3 regions of the Streptomyces sp. JNUCC 63 genome follow, and region 2 is predicted to be linked to each of the others. Evidence: predicted binding sites of a transcription regulator. Region 2 holds the regulator's gene; each other region holds the start of a gene.

Region 1 (6,109 bases), 2.7 Mb from region 2:
GACGAGACGGTGCTGCGGCGGCCGGTGAGCGTCCGGGGCGAGGTGATGCGCGAGCAGCTGGACAAACTGCTGGAGTACGCCGAGCGGGACCGGGTGACGGTGCAGGTCGCCGAGTTCGCGGACGGCCCGCATCCGGGGACGTACGCGCCGTTCTCGCTGTTCCGCTTCGCCGAGCCGGAGCTGCCCGACCTGGTCTACACGGAGTATCTGAGCGGCGCCCTGTACCTGGACTCGCGCGGGGAGGTCTCCCTGCACCTGGAGGTCCTGGACCGCATGACGACGTGCGCGGCATCGGCCGAACGCACCCAAAAGCTGCTGAGGGAGTGCCGGGAGAGGTTCTGAACCGCCCTTGTCTCTCGTGTTCTCCGACGCCCCGGCCGACGGAAGCATGTACGAGGCCGGTTCAGGCCGCGCCGGGCTGCCCCGCGCCCGGTCGGCGTCGGGGGCCCGGCGCGTCCGGTGGCGTCAGGCGGCTCCGTCCTTGGTGTTCCGGTCGTCGTCGACTATTTCCGCGTCCACCACTCCCTCCTCGTCCTGGGGGGTGGTGTGGTGTTCGGTGCCTTCCGAGGTCGTCTGCTGGGCCTGGGCGTACATGGCCTGGCCCATCTTCTGGCTGACGGAGGCCAGTTTGTCGATGGCGGTGCGCAGGGCGGGGGTGTCGGCGTTGTCGTTGAGGAGGGTTTTGACCTCGGTGGCGGCCGTCTCGACCTCCGACTTGGTGTCGGCCGGGATGCGATCGCCGTTCTCGCGGAGGAAGTTCTCGGTCTGGTAGACGAGCTGCTCGGCCTGGTTGCGGGTCTCGGCGGCCTCCCGGCGCTTGCGGTCCTCCTCGGCGTACTGCTCGGCGTCCCGCATCATGCGGTCGATGTCCTCCTTGGGCAGCGCAGAGCCGCCGGTCACGGTCATCTTCTGCTCGCGCCCGGTCGCGAGGTCCTTCGCGGAGACGTGCATGATTCCGTTCGCGTCGATGTCGAAGGCGACCTCGATCTGCGGCACCCCGCGCGGGGCGGGCGGCAGTCCGGTGAGGTCGAAGACGCCGAGCTTCTTGTTGTACGCGGCGATCTCGCGCTCGCCCTGGTAGACCTGGATGCCGACCGAGGGCTGGTTGTCGGTGGCCGTGGTGAAGATCTCCGACCGCCGGGTCGGGATCGTGGTGTTGCGCTCGATCAGCTTGGTCATGATGCCGCCCTTGGTCTCGATGCCCAGGGACAGCGGGGTGACGTCGAGGAGGAGTACGTCCTTGACGTCGCCGCGGAGCACGCCCGCCTGGAGGGCGGCGCCCACGGCCACCACCTCGTCGGGGTTGACGCCCTTGTGCGGGTCCTTGCCGGTGAGGTCCCGCACCAGGTCGGTCACCGCCGGCATCCGGGTGGAGCCGCCGACGAGGATCACGTGGTCGATGGCCGACAGCTGGATGCCCGCGTCCTTGACCGCCTGGTGGAAGGGCTTCTTGCAGCGGTCCAGCAGATCGGCGGTGAGTTCCTGGAACTGGGCCCGGGTCAGCTTCTCGTCCATGTGCAGCGGACCCTCGGCGGAAGCGGTGATGTAGGGCAGGTTGATGGTCGTCTCGGAGGACGACGACAGCTCGATCTTGGCCTTCTCGGCGGCCTCGCGCAGCCGCTGCAGCGCCATCTTGTCGTTGCCGAGGTCGATCCCGTACTGGCCCTTGAACCGCTTGACCAGGTGCTCGACGACCCGCTGGTCCCAGTCGTCGCCGCCGAGCTGGGTGTCGCCGTTGGTGGCCTTGACCTCGATGACGCCGTCGCCGATCTCCAGCAGGGACACGTCGAAGGTGCCGCCGCCGAGGTCGAAGACCAGGACCGTCTGTTCCTCGCCCCGGTCCAGGCCGTAGGCGAGCGCGGCGGCCGTCGGCTCGTTGATGATCCTGAGGACCTTCAGGCCGGCGATCTCCCCGGCCTCCTTCGTCGCCTGCCGCATGATGTCGTCGAAGTACGCCGGTACGGTGATCACCGCGTCCGTGACGTCCTCGCCGAGGTAGGCCTCCGCGTCCCGCTTCAGCTTCTGCAGGACCCGCGCGGACAGCTCCTGCGCCCGGTAGCGGGTGCCGTCGATGGAGCCCTTGTCGGGGAAGCGCCAGTGCGCGTCCCCCATGTGGCGCTTGACGGAGCGGGCGGTGCGCTCCACGTTCGTCACCGCCTGTCGCTTGGCCACCTCGCCGACGAGCACCTCGCCGTTCTTGGCGAACGCCACGACCGACGGCGTGGTCCGCGCGCCCTCGGCGTTGGCGACGACGGTGGGCTCGCCGCCCTCCAGGACGGCCACCACCGAGTTCGTCGTCCCGAGATCGATCCCGACCGCACGTGCCATCTTCGTCCCCTTCCGCCAGGGCCTCCTGTTCTCCAGCACAAAACTTGAGTGCGCTGTTGTCAATGCCGCGTACCCGGCGACCGCGGAGGTGAACGCGGAAACGCCGGTGCCGCACCCCGGGGGCGGGATGCGGCACCAGCGGACGTACCTCTCCGCGTCAGGCGAGCGACGTACCTCTCCGCGTCAGGCGAGCTTCGCGTCCAGGCTGATCGTCGTACCGGTCAGGGCCTGGCTGACGGGGCAGTTCTTCTTCGCCTCCTCGGCGGCGGCGACGAACGCGTCGTTGTCGATGCCGGGGACCGTGCCCTCGACGCTGAGGTGGATGCCCGTGATGCCCTCGCCCGGCTGGAAGGTGACGTCGGCCTTCGTCCGGAGCTTGGTGGGCGGGGTGCCGGCGCCGGCCAGGCCGTGCGACAGCGCCATGGCGAAGCAGCTGGAGTGGGCGGCGGCGATCAGCTCCTCGGGGCTGGTCTTTCCGTTCGGCTGCTCGGCGCGCGACGGCCACGACACCGGCTGCTGGCCGATGCCGGAGGAGTCGAAGGTGACGACGCCGTTGCCCTCGAGCAGGTTGCCTTCCCAGACGGTGTGAGCGGTGCGCGTGGTTGCCACGGTTCTTCCTTACCTTTCGCCCAGTGTCCCGTTGCCGGGTTCCGTACCCACCATCCGATCACATCCGCCGCGCACGGACCCGGAGAACGTGCCGCGACCTGCCGGGCGGTCCGGCGAATCGCCCACTCCTCGTCAGGCGGCCCGCTCCTCGGCCTCCGCGGCCTCTTCCGTGAGCGGCGCCTCCGCCCCGGCGGCCTCGCACAGCCAGCGGCGCAGGACGCGGTGGACGTGTTCCGCGCCGACGAGCTCCTCGCCGTCCCCGGCCGGCGACGAGCACGCGAGCGGCGACAGCAGGAAGGGGCGGGACTGGGCGCCGCCGAGGCCGCCGTGGGAACCGATCTGCTCCTCGAAGGCTAGGACCTCGCCGTCGGCGGGGTCGTAGCAGGAGTTGACCATGATGTCGGCGGTGTGCGGGAAGGAGTGGGTGCGGCGTACGGCGTCGGCGGCGCCGGGCCCGAAGACGGCGAGCGGGCCGGGGTCGGCGTCGAGCTCGTCCAACGGTATGCGCGCGCCGCGGGCACCGAGTACGAGGCCGCCGTGCTCCTCGCTGCGCACGAGCAGGAAGCCGATACCGGGGTGGTTGGCGAGCGTGGGCAGCAGCGCGGGGTGGCGGGCGTCGATCTCCTCGTGGCTCATGCGGTGCGGCACGTCGGGGAAGGAGACCAGACCGAGGTTGCCGGAGGCCAGTACGACGGGCTCCGGGCGGCGGGAGGGCCGGTGGTCCTCGCCGCTCTCCTCGACCGGGCGGTGCAGCGCGGCCCGTACGGCGGCGCGCGCCTCGGCTCCGCTGTGCGTCCTCCCCCGGTGCTCAAGGCCTGGGGAGACCCCCATCGCCCGGCGCGGCACGGGCAGGCCGCAGCCGGCCCGGACGAGGTCGCCGAGGGTGAGGCCGTAGCGGGAGCGGAAGGTCTCGCCGGGGCTCTGGCCGTGGTCGGACACGACGACGATCCGGTACGGGCGCGGGGCGTGTTCGGCGACCTTCTCGATCAGGGCGAGGGAGCGGTCGAGGCGCTGCAGGACCTTCGCCGCGTCCCGGCTGCGCGGGCCGGAGTGGTGGGCGACCTCGTCGTACGCCACCAGGTCGGCGTAGACGACGGTGCGGCCGGCGAGCAGGTCGCCCATGACGGCGGCCACGACGACGTCCCGCTGGACGACGGTCGCGAAGGCGCGGATCAGCGGGTACAGACCGCCGCGGGAGACGCGGGGGCGCTCCTTGCGGAGCCGGGCGCGTGTGGACTGGCCGATCTCGCGGGCGGTCTCGGCGAGGAAGGAGAGGAGGGTGCGGACGGCGTTGGCGGGGTCGGAGAAGTAGGCGAAGTAGCCGGCGCGGGAGCGGTTGTCGCGCCCGCGGCGCACGGCGACGGACAGGACGAGGGCGAGTTCGCCGGCGCCGCCACTGAACAGGTTGCCGCGGCTGGCCCCGTCGGCGGTGAGCAGCCCGCCGTTACCGGTGCGCTCGGCGGCGCGGCGCTGGAGTTCGAGGGCGCTGCTCGGGCGGTTGCTGACCATGACCTCGCCGGTGTCCTTCTCGTACCAGCGGAAGGCGGGGACGTCGTGGTTGGAGCCGTGCAGGATGCCGAGCTGGCTGGCGCCGGTCTGGCTGGACCAGTCGGTGCGCCAGGGGGTGAGCCGGTGGCTGGGCGGCTGTTCCGGGCCGGCGCCGAGCCACCGGGCGACGGTGGGCATCAGGCCCCTACCCACCGCGTCCCGCAGCACGTCATGACCGACACCGTCGAGTTGGATCACGACGGTGCCGGGGGTCGACGAGCGGGACGGCGGGCGTCTGCGGCGGCGGTCGGCGAGCCGGTGGAGCCGGCGCCGGTAGGCGTCGTCGTCGCGTACGGCGAGGGCGGCGCCGGTGGCGGAGGCGACGGCGGACATCACCGCGGCCACGATGACGGCGGTCTCGGGGGCCGCCTCGGCCTGGCCGGAGGGGTTGATGCGCAGGGCGAGCAGCAGCAGTGACCCGTTCAGGAAGAACACCAGCAGCCCGAGGACGAGCGCGGGCACGAGCAGCAGCAGCCGGACGAGCAACGGCCACACGACGGCCGACAGCACACCGAAGGCGCCCGCGCCGAGCGCGGCGGTCACGGCGATGGTGGTGGCGCTGTCCCCGTCGGGCGACTGCAGCTGGAAGTCCGGCAGGATCCCGGCGAGCACGAGCATGGTGGCCGTGGAAACGGCCCACACGGCAACGCTCCGCCCCACCTGGCCGGCGCCCCGCCGCCACCACCCGCCACCCACGCCGGCACACCCTCCGTTTCGGTCCGCTCCCACTCCGCCCGGCACTGGCCCGGGGCCCGATCCAGCTTGTCACACGGCCGGCGGGGGAGGCCGCGGGGCGTGGTGACGGGCGGGGCGGCACGTCAGCCATCCGCCCGGCCACCCGGGCCGGGGCCCCGGTCCTTGTGCGGGCCGACCGGCGGGGACGAGGTACGTCGCGACCGCCCGACGAAGGACCGAGCCGCGGCCCGCCACGGCCGACGGGCCCTCGGCCCTGCGGCAGACCCACCGGCCCCGGCCGACCGACCCGCACGGAACCGCCACCCGACGCCGCCGACCGGCCCAGGCCGACCACCACCCGCCACAGCCGACAGACCGACGCGGACCACCAGCCACGCAGCCCGCCGAAACCCGGGCCGGCACCCGGCGGCGGCCGCCCGATGGTGGTCGGCCACCGCCTGTCGCGTCCAGCGGCCGGGCGGGGCCTCGGCCATGCGGCCGGCCTGCCCGCCGGGCCGACGCCCGTCCTGGCCGACAGGCTCCCGCGGAGCCCCCATTCGACGTGGCCGGCCGATCGAGGCCGACCGCCGCCAGTCGCTGCCGTCCGTCGGGCCAGGGCCTCGGCCCGGGCCGCCCGCCATGGGCGGCCGTCCCGTCCGGGGCCGTCGCGCCCGGCGTACCTGACCGGCCCGCCCGGGTTCGACTCCCGACGTGGCCGGCCGGAGCGGAGCTACCTGCCGTCGTAGCCGGCTGTCGGCATGGAGAGGCGGCGGTGTACTCGGGCCTTCATCTGGGCGTCGTAGGACGGCTCGGCCTGGCCGACCGTCTCCACCCGGACGCCTCGGCGCGCGCATTCCGCGGTGAACTCCTCGACGGAGGACAGGGCCCGTTCCAGCACGCGGCGGCTGGGGGCGACGAAGAGGTCGACGCCGGGGCGGACCCCCTCCCA
Region 2 (6,109 bases):
GGAGGAGTACCGGTACGCGGTGCGCTCACTGGACGCCCTCGGCAACGCCTCCGCCCCCGCCGAGATCACCCTGCGGATGGCCGACCGGCCCGAGCCGACCGCGCCGTACATGCTCAGGGCGCAGGCCCACCAGAAGGGGGTGGAGCTGACCTGGCGCAGCTCCGACCCCTGGTCCGCCGGCAACGACCACCACCCGGCCTACCGGATCATCCGTACGAACCCCGCGACCGGCGAGAGCACGACCATCGAGCAGTGCTCGCCCTCCGACACCGACGGCCCCCTCCAGCCGCCGACCACCTGGACGTACACAACGCCCGACTCCCGCGACCCCGACTACGCGGCCTGGGGCGGAGCCGTCCACGCCTCCTGCCTGGAGGCCTCGGGCGCCTCCGAGACCACCTACCAGTACCGGATCGTCGCCGTCGACCGTTACGGGCACACCTCCGCGCCCAGCGCACCCGTCACCGCCACCACTCAGGACACGGTGCGCCCCGCCCCGGTCGTCGGTCTGCGGGCCGAGACCGTCCCGATGGGCGTGCGCCTCTCCTGGAGCCCGCCGGCCGACGACGACGTCCTCGGCTACGACGTGTGGCAGGGCGTGCCCGACCCGGACACCGGCGAGACGGTCTGGCGGAGCAACTGCTCGAGGGGCACGTCCATGGCCCGCACCGAGGTCCTCTGCCCCACGCTGCACGACGGCCGGGAACACGTCTACAAGGTGGCCGCCTACGACATGATCGACTGGGACAACGGCCCCGACTTCTGGAACCCGGCCGACATCACGGTCGCCCTGCCCGACACCCGGCCCCCGGGCTGGAGCGGCACCACCGTCGACGTGGCCCAGTACCCGGGCCTGTACGTCCGCTGCGGCACCGCCCTCAACGACATGCCGTGCGGCGGCTGGACCGACTACCGCTGGGAGCGCTGGGACGCCGCCTCCGCCACCTGGACCACGCTCACCACCGGCAGGATCGAGGACGGCGTCACTGTCGACCACACGGACACCGAAGTGCACGAGGACCTGTTCAACCTGTACTACTACCGAGCGGTCTACAGCGACCCCGAGGGCAACGAACAGGTCGTGAGGGAACGGGCGTACGGCATCTGGGCCGACTGGCTCTGACCGACCGCCCCCGCGCGGCGGGCACGGCTACGGCGGCGGCCCCGGCCTTCGAGAGGTCGGGGCCGCCGCCGTGCGTGTACGGGGACCGGTTCTAGTCCTTGGCCTTCTTCGGGCGCCACACCACCAGCGCGCTGGTCTGCTGGACCTCCTGGTAGGGGACCAGGTCCCGGCGGTAGGAGGCGTGTACGGCGGCCTCGCGCTGCCGCATGGTGGCCGCCGCGCCGTCCAGGGCCGCCTGCAGCTCCGCGATGCGGGACTGCAGGGCGGTGACCTGGTTCTCCAGTTCGATGATCCGCTTGATGCCGGCCAGGTTGATGCCCTCGTCCTGCGACAACTGCTGCACCTGGCGGAGCAGTTCGATGTCGCGGGCCGAGTAGCGGCGGCCCCGCCCGGCGGTGCGGTCGGGAGACACCAGGCCCAGCCGGTCGTACTGACGGAGCGTCTGCGGGTGCAGTCCGGACAGCTGGGCGGCCACCGAAATGACGTACACCGGTGTGTCTTCCGTCAGTTCGTACGGGTTGCGACGGCGGCCGTCCATCTCATGCTCCCTTCGCGGCCTCGAACAGCTCCGCCCGCGGGTCCTCGCCGGCGGTGGCCTCGCGATACGCCTCGAGCGCGTCACGAGCCTTCCCCGACAGGTCCTTGGGGACACTCACCTCCACGGTGACCAACAGGTCGCCGCGGCTGCCGTCCTTGCGGACCGCGCCCTTGCCACGGGCCCGCATCGTACGGCCGTTCGGTGTACCGGGGGGCAGTTTCAGCGTCACCGGCGGCCCGCCCAGGGTGGGCACCCGGACCTCGCCGCCGAGAGCCGCCTCGGGATACGTGACCGGCACGGTGACGGTGAGGTTGTCGCCCTTGCGGCCGAACACCGGGTGCTCGCCGACGTGCACCACCACGTACAGGTCGCCCGCCGGTCCGCCGCGCTCGCCCGGAGCGCCCTTGCCGCGCAGCCGGATGCGCTGCCCGTCGCCCACGCCCGCGGGGATGCGCACCTGCATCGTCCGGGACGACTTGGCCCGCCCGGAGCCCGTGCAGATGTCGCAGGGGTTCTCCGCGATCAGCCCGCGGCCCTTGCAGTCGGGGCACGGGTCGGTCAGCGAGAAGCCGCCGCCCGAGCCGCGCGCCACCTGCCCGGTGCCGACGCAGGTCGGGCACACGCGCGGTGTGCCGTTCTTGTCGCCGGTGCCCGAACAGGCCTTGCACGGCTGCTGGCTGGACATCCGCAGCGGCACCGTGGCGCCCTCGATGGCCTCCGTGAAGCTCAGCGTGACCTCGGACTCGATGTCCTGGCCGCGCCTGGGCTGGGTGCGCGTGCCGGTGCCCGCACCGCCCCGGTTGAACAGGCCCCCGAAGACGTCCCCGAGGCCGCCGCCGAAGCCGCCGCTCCCGCCGCCCTGGGCGCCCCCGCCGAAGAGGTCGCCCAGGTCGAAGTTGAAGGAGCCGCCGCCGGCGCCCGGCCCGGGGCGGAAGCCGCCGTTGCCGAACAGGGCGCGGGCCTCGTCGTACTCCTTGCGCTTCTTGGGGTCGCCGAGCACGTCGTTCGCCTCGGAGATCTCCTTGAAGCGCTCCTCGGCCCTGGCGTTGCCCTTGTTGGCGTCCGGGTGGAACTCGCGGGCGAGCTTCCGGTACGCCTTCTTGATCTCCGCCTCGGTGGCGTCCTTGGGGACGCCGAGGACCTTGTAGTAGTCCTTCTCGATGAAGTCCTTGGTGCTCATCCCCGACGTCCCTCCTCTCGTGCGTCGTCCGCTGTTACGTCAGCCCTCCTCCGGGCCACCGTTCTCCTTGTCCTCGCCCTGCTCGGCGGCCTGGGCCGTACCGGACTCCTCGGCCGGCTTGACCGTCTGCGCGCCCGGCTGGGGCTCGGCCACGGCCACCCGCGCGGGGCGGATGGTGCGCTCGCCGATCCGGTACCCGGGCTGCAGAATCGCCACGCACGTCGTCTCGGTGACGTCCGGTGCGTAGGAGTGCATCAGGGCCTCGTGGATCGTCGGGTCGAAGGGCTCGCCCTCCTTGCCGTACTGCTGCAGCCCCATCTTCGCCACCACGGTCTCCAGCGACTCGGCGACGGACTTGAAACCGCCCACCAGTTCGCCGTGGTCCCGCGCGCGGCCGATGTCGTCGAGCACGGGCAGGAGCTCGGACAGGAGATTCACCACGGCGATCTCCCGCACCGCGATCCGGTCGCGCTCGACCCGGCGCCGGTAGTTCTGGTACTCGGCCTGCAGCCGCTGGAGGTCCGCCGTGCGCTCGCTCAGCGCCGTACGCACCTGGTCCAGCTGGGCCGTCAGCCCGGCCGCCGGGGCCGCCTCCGCGGTCTGATCCGCGTCCTTGTCCTGGGCGGCGGCCTGCGACTCGGTCTCCTCGGGCGTGGTGCCGGGGGTGTCGTCGGGCTGCTGCGGTGGAGGCTGCGGCTGGTGCTCCTCGAAGCCGGGGGACTTCTCCGTCACGCGGCACCGTCCTTGCGCTCGTCGTCGACGATCTCGGCGTCGACCACGTCGTCGTCGGCCTTGGCCTGGCCGGCACCGGCCTCACCGGCACCGCCCGCGGCCTGCGCGGCCTGGGCGTCGGCGTACATGGCCTGGCCGAGCTTCTGGGAGACGGCCGCGACCTTCTCGGTGGCGGTACGGATCTCGGCGGTGTCCTCGCCCTTGAGCTTCTCCTTCAGCTCGGCGACGGCGGACTCCACCTCGGTCTTGATCTCGCCGGGGACCTTGTCCTCGTTGTCCTTGAGGAACTTCTCGGTCTGGTAGACGAGCTGCTCGCCCTGGTTGCGGGCCTCGGCGGCCTCGCGGCGCTTGTGGTCCTCCTCCGCGTAGCGCTCGGCCTCCTCGCGCATGCGGTCGACCTCTTCCTTCGGGAGCGAGGAGCCGCCGGTGACGGTCATCTTCTGCTCCTTGCCGGTGCCGAGGTCCTTCGCCGTGACGTGCATGATGCCGTTGGCGTCGATGTCGAAGGACACCTCGATCTGCGGGACGCCGCGCGGCGCCGGGGGCAGACCGGTCAGCTCGAACATGCCGAGCTTCTTGTTGTACGCGGCGATCTCGCGCTCGCCCTGGTAGACCTGGATCTGCACCGACGGCTGGTTGTCCTCGGCCGTGGTGAAGATCTCCGAGCGCTTGGTCGGGATCGTGGTGTTGCGCTCGATCAGCTTGGTCATGATGCCGCCCTTGGTCTCGATGCCCAGGGACAGCGGGGTGACGTCGAGCAGCAGGACGTCCTTGACCTCGCCCTTGAGGACACCGGCCTGGAGCGAGGCGCCGATGGCGACGACCTCGTCCGGGTTCACGCCCTTGTTGGCCTCCTTGCCGCCGGTCAGCTCCTTGACGAGCTCGGCGACCGCGGGCATACGGGTGGAACCGCCGACGAGCACGATGTGGTCGATGTCGCTGACGGAGACGCCGGCGTCCTTGATGACGTTGTGGAACGGCGTCTTGCAGCGCTCGAGCAGGTCGGCCGTCAGCTGCTGGAACTGGGCGCGGGTGAGCTTCTCGTCCAGGTGCAGCGGGCCCTCGGCGGACGCGGTGATGTAGGGCAGGTTGATCGAGGTCTCGGTGGACGAGGACAGCTCGATCTTGGCCTTCTCCGCCGCCTCACGCAGACGCTGCAGGGCCATCTTGTCCTTGGACAGGTCCACGCCGTGGCCGGACTGGAACTGCTTGACCAGGTAGTCGACGACACGCTGGTCCCAGTCGTCACCACCGAGGTGGTTGTCACCGTTGGTGGCCTTCACCTCGACGACACCGTCGCCGATCTCCAGCAGCGAGACGTCGAACGTACCGCCACCGAGGTCGAAGACGAGGATCATCTGCTCGTCCTTGTCGAGGCCGTACGCCAGGGCGGCGGCCGTCGGCTCGTTGACGATGCGCAGCACGTTCAGACCGGCGATCTCGCCGGCCTCCTTGGTGGCCTGGCGCTCGGCGTCGTTGAAGTACGCCGGCACGGTGATGACCGCGTCGGTCACCTTCTCGCCGAGGTAGGCCTCCGCGTCCCGCTTCAGCTTCTGCAGCACGAAGGCGCTCATCTGCTGCGGGTTGAAGTCCTTGCCGTCGAGGTTGATCTTCCAGTCGGTGCCCATGTGGCGCTTGACCGACCGGATGGTCCTGTCGACGTTGGTCACGGCCTGGCGCTTGGCCACCTCGCCGACCAGCACCTCGCCGTTCTTGGCGAAGGCGACGACGGACGGCGTGGTCCTGGCGCCCTCGGCGTTGGTGATGACGGTGGGCTCGCCGCCCTCCAGAACGCTGACGACGGAGTTAGTCGTGCCCAGGTCGATGCCGACCGCACGTGCCATGGTGAATTCCTCCAGCTGACTTGAGTGGAACGGACTCAAGTGTGCCTGAGGCTCACCGCCGGGTCAACAGACCTGAGCCTGCTCGGCTCAACTCTTATCCATCCCTTACACGCAAGGGCGCTCTGACCTGGGGCGATGTGGATTTCTGGGGCGGCGGAGCCGGATACGGAGGTTGACGGCGGGAGGCGCGAGGGGCGCGGACGGCGGCTCCGGCGTCGTAGGGCCACCTGCTTCTCAGGGCTTCGCGGGCCCCGCGGGTCGCCCCGGCTCCAGGGGCGTCTGCCCGGGTCGGGGCGTCGTAGTCGTAGACGTCGGACCGGGCCCGGGGCCGGGTGGTCCAGAAGGGCTGCTCACTGCGGGAGCGGGAGCGGGAGCGGGTGCCGGGGACTGCCGTACGCGCGCGCGGGGGGCCGCTCGACGGGTCCGTACGCGCACGTGTGGGGCCGCCCGACGGATCCGTACGGGCACGTGTGACATCGGACGGGTCCGTACGCGTGCGCGTGACACCGCGAGCGGTGGGAAGGCCCCGGGCGCCGCGGCCCTCGGTCCGCCCCCGGGTGCCGGGAACCCGGACAGGCACGCGGGTGCCGTGCGGGTCGGTGTGCGTGCGGACACCGTGCGGTCCGGTCTGCCGCCGGGGGCCGTACGCCGGGACGCGCAGCAGCCCCAGGACGACCGCCAGACTCGCCCCG
Region 3 (6,109 bases), 1.5 Mb from region 2:
GCGGGGTCCGGCTCGCGGGCGACGAGGCCGAGTTCCTCCAGGGCACGCAGCTGGCGGGACATGGTGGCCTTGCCGACGCCGATGTACGCGGCGAGGTCCGTGGCGCGCCGGCCGCCGCACTCCTCCAGCCGGACCAGCAGTCCGTACGCGGCGGACTCCAGGTCGGGATGGACCTCGCGGGCCATCTCGCCCTGATTGGCCCTCGCGCGCCGCAGCAGCACCGTCAGTTCCCGCTCCAGGGACAGGAATTCCCGGTCCACACCACTCGGTGACGCGCCGGACGCGACTTCACGTCCGCCGCGGTTTGCGTCTTCGTGCACGTCAGCCCCTGCCTGAAGTTTCCCGTTGCTGAAAGTTTCCGCCAGTCCGGTCCATCGCCGCAGCTCCGTCAGTATTTCGCAGGCGTAGACCAACGGCAGGCTCCGGACCCCCTTCCCAGTCGGGGTCTACGTGCGTAGCTTCTTGACCAGGCAATTACTGGCATGTTCACGCCATCGCTGTGACCTGCGGCTGCGTCCGCGATCCGGCGGTGACCCGCTCTCCCCAGCGGGACCGGGGCATGCCCGCGTTTCCCCCCACCGAGCACCACCGAACTTTCGGAGGCACGTCATGCCCGTGCACAGATCCGGAACGGCCCGCGTACGGCGGCTCACCGCCGCGGGAATCCTGCTCGCCGCGTTCTCCCTGCTGTTCACCCTCCCCTCCTCGGCCGCCACCGCGCCCGCCCGCGGCTCGGCGTACATGGGGGTGGGCGTCCTGGCGCACGACGGCCGGGGCGGCGGCACGCCGTCGCTCGCCGCCGTCACCCAGACCGAGGGCGTCGACGTCAGCGGCCACCAGGGCAACGTCGCCTGGTCCACCCTGTGGAACAGCGGCGTCAAGTGGGCCTACACCAAGGCCACCGAGGGGACGTACTACACGAACCCCTACTTCGCCCAGCAGTACAACGGCTCGTACAACATCGGCATGATCCGCGGCGCGTACCACTTCGCGACCCCGGACACCACCAGCGGCGCCGCCCAGGCCAACTACTTCGTCGACCACGGCGGCGGCTGGTCCCGCGACGGCAAGACCCTGCCGGGCGTCCTCGACATCGAGTGGAACCCCTACGGCGCCGCCTGCTACGGCAAGTCGGCGAGCGGGATGGTCAGCTGGATCGCCGACTTCCTGAACACCTACAAGGCCCGCACGGGCCGGGACGCCGTGATCTACACGGCCACCAGCTGGTGGACCCAGTGCACCGGCAACTACGGCGGCTTCGCCGTCAACAACCCGCTGTGGATCGCCCGGTACGCCTCGGACCCGGGGACGCTGCCGGCGGGCTGGGGCTACTACACCATGTGGCAGTACACGTCGTCGGGGCCGACGGTCGGTGACCACGACAAGTTCAACGGCGCGCTGGACCGTGTGCAGGCGCTGGCCAACGGCTGATCCGTACGCAGGCACGCATGGTGAAGGCCCGGGCCTCCCTCACGGGACCCGGGCCTTCTCATCCGATCGCGTCCGTCACGCCGCGACCGGAACCTCCGGCTCCGCACCGTTCGCGGCCGGCGCGAGGGCCAGCTCCAGGACCTGGCGGACGTCGGTGACGGCGTGGACGTCGAGCTTGTCCAGCACCTCGGCCGGGACGTCGTCCAGGTCGGGTTCGTTGCGCTTGGGGATGATGACGGTGGTCACCCCGGCACGGTGGGCGGCGAGCAGTTTCTGCTTCACGCCGCCGATGGGCAGGACCCGACCGGTCAGCGACACCTCGCCGGTCATCGCCACGCCCGTGCGGACCAGACGACCGGAGAGCAGGGACGCGAGGGCCGTGGTCATCGTGATGCCCGCGCTCGGGCCGTCCTTGGGGACCGCGCCGGCCGGGAAGTGGATGTGCACGCCCCGGTCCTTCAGGTCGCCCACGGGCAGCTCCAGCTCGGCGCCGTGGCTGCGCAGGAAGCTCAGCGCGATCTGCGCGGACTCCTTCATCACGTCGCCCAGCTGACCGGTCAGGGTCAGGCCGGCCGCGCCCGTCTCGGGGTCGGCGAGGGACGCCTCGACGAAGAGGACGTCGCCGCCGGCTCCGGTGACCGCGAGGCCCGTCGCCACGCCCGGGACGGACGTACGGCGCTCGGCCGGGTCCTGGGCCGACTCGGGCACGTGGTGCGGACGGCCGATCAGGGCGCGGAGGTCCGCGTCGGTGACGGTGAACGGCAGCTCCCGCTCGCCCAGTTCGTGCTGGGCCGCGACCTTGCGCAGCAGCCGGGCGACGGACCGCTCCAGGGTGCGCACGCCCGCCTCGCGCGTGTACTCGCCGGCCAGCTTGCGCAGCGCGCCCTCCTCGATCGTGACCTCGTCCGCGCGCAGGCCGGCCCGCTCCAGCTGGCGCGGGAGCAGGTGGTCACGGGCGATGACGACCTTCTCGTCCTCGGTGTAGCCGTCCAGGCGCACCATCTCCATACGGTCGGCGAGGGCCTCCGGGATTGCCTCCAGGACGTTGGCGGTGGCGAGGAAGACGACGTCCGACAGGTCCAGCTCGACCTCCAGGTAGTGGTCCCGGAAGGTGTGGTTCTGGGCCGGGTCGAGGACTTCGAGCAGGGCCGCGGCCGGGTCGCCGCGGAAGTCGGAGCCCACCTTGTCGATCTCGTCCAGCAGGACCACCGGGTTCATGGACCCGGCCTCCTTGATCGCGCGCACGATCCGGCCGGGCAGCGCGCCGACGTACGTACGGCGGTGGCCGCGGATCTCGGCCTCGTCGCGGACGCCGCCGAGGGCGACGCGGACGAACTTGCGGCCCATGGCGTGGGCGACGGACTCGCCGAGACTCGTCTTGCCGACGCCGGGCGGCCCGACGAGCGCGAGGACGGCACCACCGCGCCGGCCGCCGATCACGCCCAGGCCGCGGTCGCTGCGGCGCTTGCGCACGGCCAGGTACTCGGTGATGCGTTCCTTCACGTCCTGAAGGCCGGAGTGCTCGGCGTCGAGCACCGCCTTGGCGCCCTGGATGTCGTAGGCGGAAGCGCTGTCATCGGTTCGCTCGTTCCACGGCATGTCGAGGATCGTGTCGAGCCAGGTGCGGATCCAGGAGCCCTCGGGCGAGGCGTCGGAGGCGCGCTCCAGCTTGTCGACCTCCTTGAGCGCGGCCTCGCGGACCTTCTCGGGCAGGTCGGCTGCCTCGACGCGGGCACGGTAGTCGTCGGACTCCTCGCCCTCCTTCTCGCCGTTCAGCTCGCGCAGCTCCTTGCGGACGGCTTCCAGCTGGCGGCGCAGCAGGAACTCGCGCTGCTGCTTGTCGACGCCCTCCTGGACGTCCTTGGCGATGGACTCGGCGACGTCCTGCTCGGCGAGGTGGTCGCGCAGCTGCCGGGTGGCGAGCTTGAGGCGGGCCACCGGGTCCTCGGTCTCCAGCAGTTCGAGCTTCTGCTCGGTGGTCAGGAACGGCGAGTAGCCGGAGTTGTCGGCGAGTGCGGAAACGTCGTCGATGGCCTGGACGCGGTCCACGACCTGCCAGGCGCCGCGCTTGCGCAGCCAGGCGGTGGCGAGGGCCTTGTACTCCTTGACCAGTTCCGTCACCTGGCCGGGGTAGGGGCCTCCCCCGTTCGAACGGAGTTGAGAACTTGGGGAAGGGTCGGGCACGCTTCCGTCGATCCGCGTCCCCTCGACCCACAGCGCGGCACCCGGCCCGGTGGTCCCGGCACCGATCCGCACGCGGCCGCGGCCGCGGATGAGCGCGCCCGGGTCGCCGTCGGCCAGCCGGCCGACCTGCTCGACCGTGCCCAGGACGCCGGTCCTGGCGTACGTCCCCTCGATGCGCGGCACCAGCAGCACTCTGGGCTTGCCCGGCTCGTCCCGCGCGGCAGCCTGCGCGGCCTCCACCGCGGCCCGCACCTCGGAGTCGCTCAGATCCAGCGGGACCACCATCCCGGGCAGCACGACCTCGTCATCGAGCGGCAGCACGGGCAGGGTGAGCGGTGTGAACGCGGTGGACTCAGCAGCCATGATCTCCCCTTCAGCAGTCAAGTTGAGCTCTGCCGACTCAATGCACGGGGGGCACCGATTGTTCCCCACCTCACGTTCGCTCTGAGCGATCACGCAGGCCACGCTGTGTAGCCGCGGGCAGTCGCGCCTACGTAGCTGCGGGCGGTCGTGCCTCCCCCGGTGCTGAACGCCTGGGGGACCCCTAGAGCGATGGGGGTCCCCCTGCTCGAGCGAAGCCGAGAGCTTGGGGGAGGGCGGGCTGGGGTCCCCCTGCTCGAAGAGCTCGGGGGAGGGTGGGCTGGGGGCCCCTGCTCGAAGAGCTCGGGGGAGGGTGGGCTGGGGTCCCCCTGCTCGAAGAGCTCGGGGGAGGGTGGGCTGGGGTCCCCCTGCTCGAAGAGCTCGGGGGAGGCACCCCGCGAGCGCGGGCAAGCGTACCCACCCCCACAGCGCAGCCCCGGGTGCGAACAAGCTCGTCAGGCGCCCTGCGCACGGCGGGCCCGGTTCCAGCGCCGCACCACCGGCCAGGTGCCCGCTCCGAGGGCCACCGCGACGAGATGGCCGCAGCTTGTCATCGGGTCGGTGAACGCGGCCAGGTCCTCCAGGAGCAGTCCGACGAACACGGCGAGCATCGGCCACCGCAGCCACGGCGTGAGCAGTCCGGACAGGGCACCGACGCCGGCGGCCACGCCGAAGCTGATTCCGTAGTCGAGGCGGTGCAGGGCGCTCTCGGGCAGACGGCCGGCCAGGACGGCGAGCCCGACGGGGATCTCCGTGGCGAGGGTGGCCAGCACATGGCCGAACAGGAAGACGCCCGCCGTGCGCAGACCGCCTATCCGGCGTTCCAGCGCGGTGAGCACCAGCAGGAAGCACAGCGAGTACACCGACACGACCCCGCCCGCGATCCACAGCGCGCTGGCAGGCAGCACCAGCAGGGGCGCCCGCATCAGGTGGGCGACGTCCGTGCTGGAGCTCCGGTGGAGGGAGTCCACCACCGAGGGATCGGCGTACCGCGCGACGAGCGAGGTGAGGGCCAGTACGGCGGTGTACCCGAAGGTGAACGGGGTGCCGGTGGGGCTGGGCAGCAGCCTCCAGGGCCCGGCCGGCGACGAGGCCGGGCCGCAGGCCGTCGCGGTCCGTTCCACGGTGCGGCGCTCCTTCCGTCGCGCCCCGCACTTCGCGTCCCGGGCGCCACTGTCCATGACCGACGCCACGCGCGAGGCGATGCGCAGCAACCTATTGGGTCGCGCCGGGGGTCCGCGCGCGGCGGCCCGCACAGCACACGCGCGCGTGTGTCACCCGTAATTCACGTGGCCGTACCGGCGCGTTGGGGCAGGATGGCCTCATGACCGCCTGGTACGACACTCCCGTGGTGCTGGACCGCCGCGAGGGTCCCTACGGCGAGGTCGTGCTGCGACGGCACGGCGCGCTGCTGCAGATCATCGCCAACGGCTGCTTCCTGATGGACACCTCCGACGGCCGCTCCGAGCGCCTCCTCGTCGACGCGGCGCTCACCGCGCTGGACGCCCGGCGCGAGCCGAGCGTGCTGATCGGCGGCCTGGGCGTCGGTTTCTCCCTCGTACACGCCGCCGCGAACCCCCGCTGGGGACGGATCACCGTCGTCGAGCGGGAGCCCGCGATCGTCGACTGGCACCGCGACGGCCCCCTCGCCGAGCTGACCGCCCAGGCGCTCGCCGACCCGCGCACCGAGATCGTCGAAGCCGATCTGGTCGCGTACGTCAATGAGACATCCGCCACGTTCGACACGCTGTGCCTCGACATCGACAACGGCCCCGACTGGACGGTCACCGAGGGCAACGAGGAGCTGTACCGACCGGCCGGACTGGCAAGCTGCGCAAGGGTGTTGACGCCGGGCGGGGTGCTCGCGGTGTGGTCGGCGAAGCCGTCTCCGGAATTTGAAGGAACCTTGCGGAATGTCGGGTTCCGGCAGGTGCGCACCGAAGAGATCCCCGTTGCCCGGGGCGTTCCCGACGTCGTGCACCTCGGGGTCCGACCTGGATAGCAAAGCCGCGGTGACTCCCCGTAGGGTGCTGACCTGACGCCGATCATTCAAGCGTCAATCGCAACTACGCGCAGTCAACGGATCACCGCACGGATTCCGGAAAGCACACTCAGGGGCGGGCGATGGAGCAGA

Evidence for each region. The regulator HspR, encoded in region 2, represses chaperone genes until heat shock. The targets are predictions, from matches to a motif close to TTGAGNNNNNNNNNCTCAA.
Region 1: a site for HspR is predicted at 2,373-2,391, ahead of dnaK (molecular chaperone DnaK). Genes of this name have one in related genera too.
Region 3: a site for HspR is predicted at 4,001-4,019, ahead of lon (endopeptidase La). Genes of this name have one in related genera too.

The regions. Positions count from the first base shown of each region.
Region 1 is NZ_CM135963.1:1,436,442-1,442,550, forward strand. Features, by position in the region: gene ACX25U_RS06485 (helix-turn-helix domain-containing protein) at 1-342, shown strand, start outside; gene dnaK (molecular chaperone DnaK) at 466-2,328, opposite strand; gene ACX25U_RS06495 (OsmC family protein) at 2,512-2,937, opposite strand; gene ACX25U_RS06500 (alkaline phosphatase family protein) at 3,070-5,181, opposite strand; gene ACX25U_RS06505 (hypothetical protein) at 5,891-6,109, opposite strand, start outside.
Region 2 is NZ_CM135963.1:4,087,676-4,093,784, reverse strand. Features, by position in the region: gene ACX25U_RS18780 (PA14 domain-containing protein) at 1-1,123, shown strand, start outside; gene ACX25U_RS18775 (heat shock protein transcriptional repressor HspR) at 1,215-1,661, opposite strand; gene dnaJ (molecular chaperone DnaJ) at 1,663-2,841, opposite strand; gene grpE (nucleotide exchange factor GrpE) at 2,881-3,573, opposite strand; gene dnaK (molecular chaperone DnaK) at 3,570-5,417, opposite strand; partial or broken gene ACX25U_RS18755 (MraY family glycosyltransferase) at 6,049-6,109, opposite strand, start outside.
Region 3 is NZ_CM135963.1:2,611,234-2,617,342, forward strand. Features, by position in the region: gene ACX25U_RS11705 (MarR family winged helix-turn-helix transcriptional regulator) at 1-320, opposite strand, end outside; gene ACX25U_RS11710 (lysozyme) at 610-1,431, shown strand; gene lon (endopeptidase La) at 1,507-3,978, opposite strand; gene ACX25U_RS11720 (rhomboid-like protein) at 4,431-5,099, opposite strand; gene ACX25U_RS11725 (spermine/spermidine synthase domain-containing protein) at 5,300-5,977, shown strand; gene ACX25U_RS11730 (response regulator transcription factor) at 6,100-6,109, shown strand, end outside.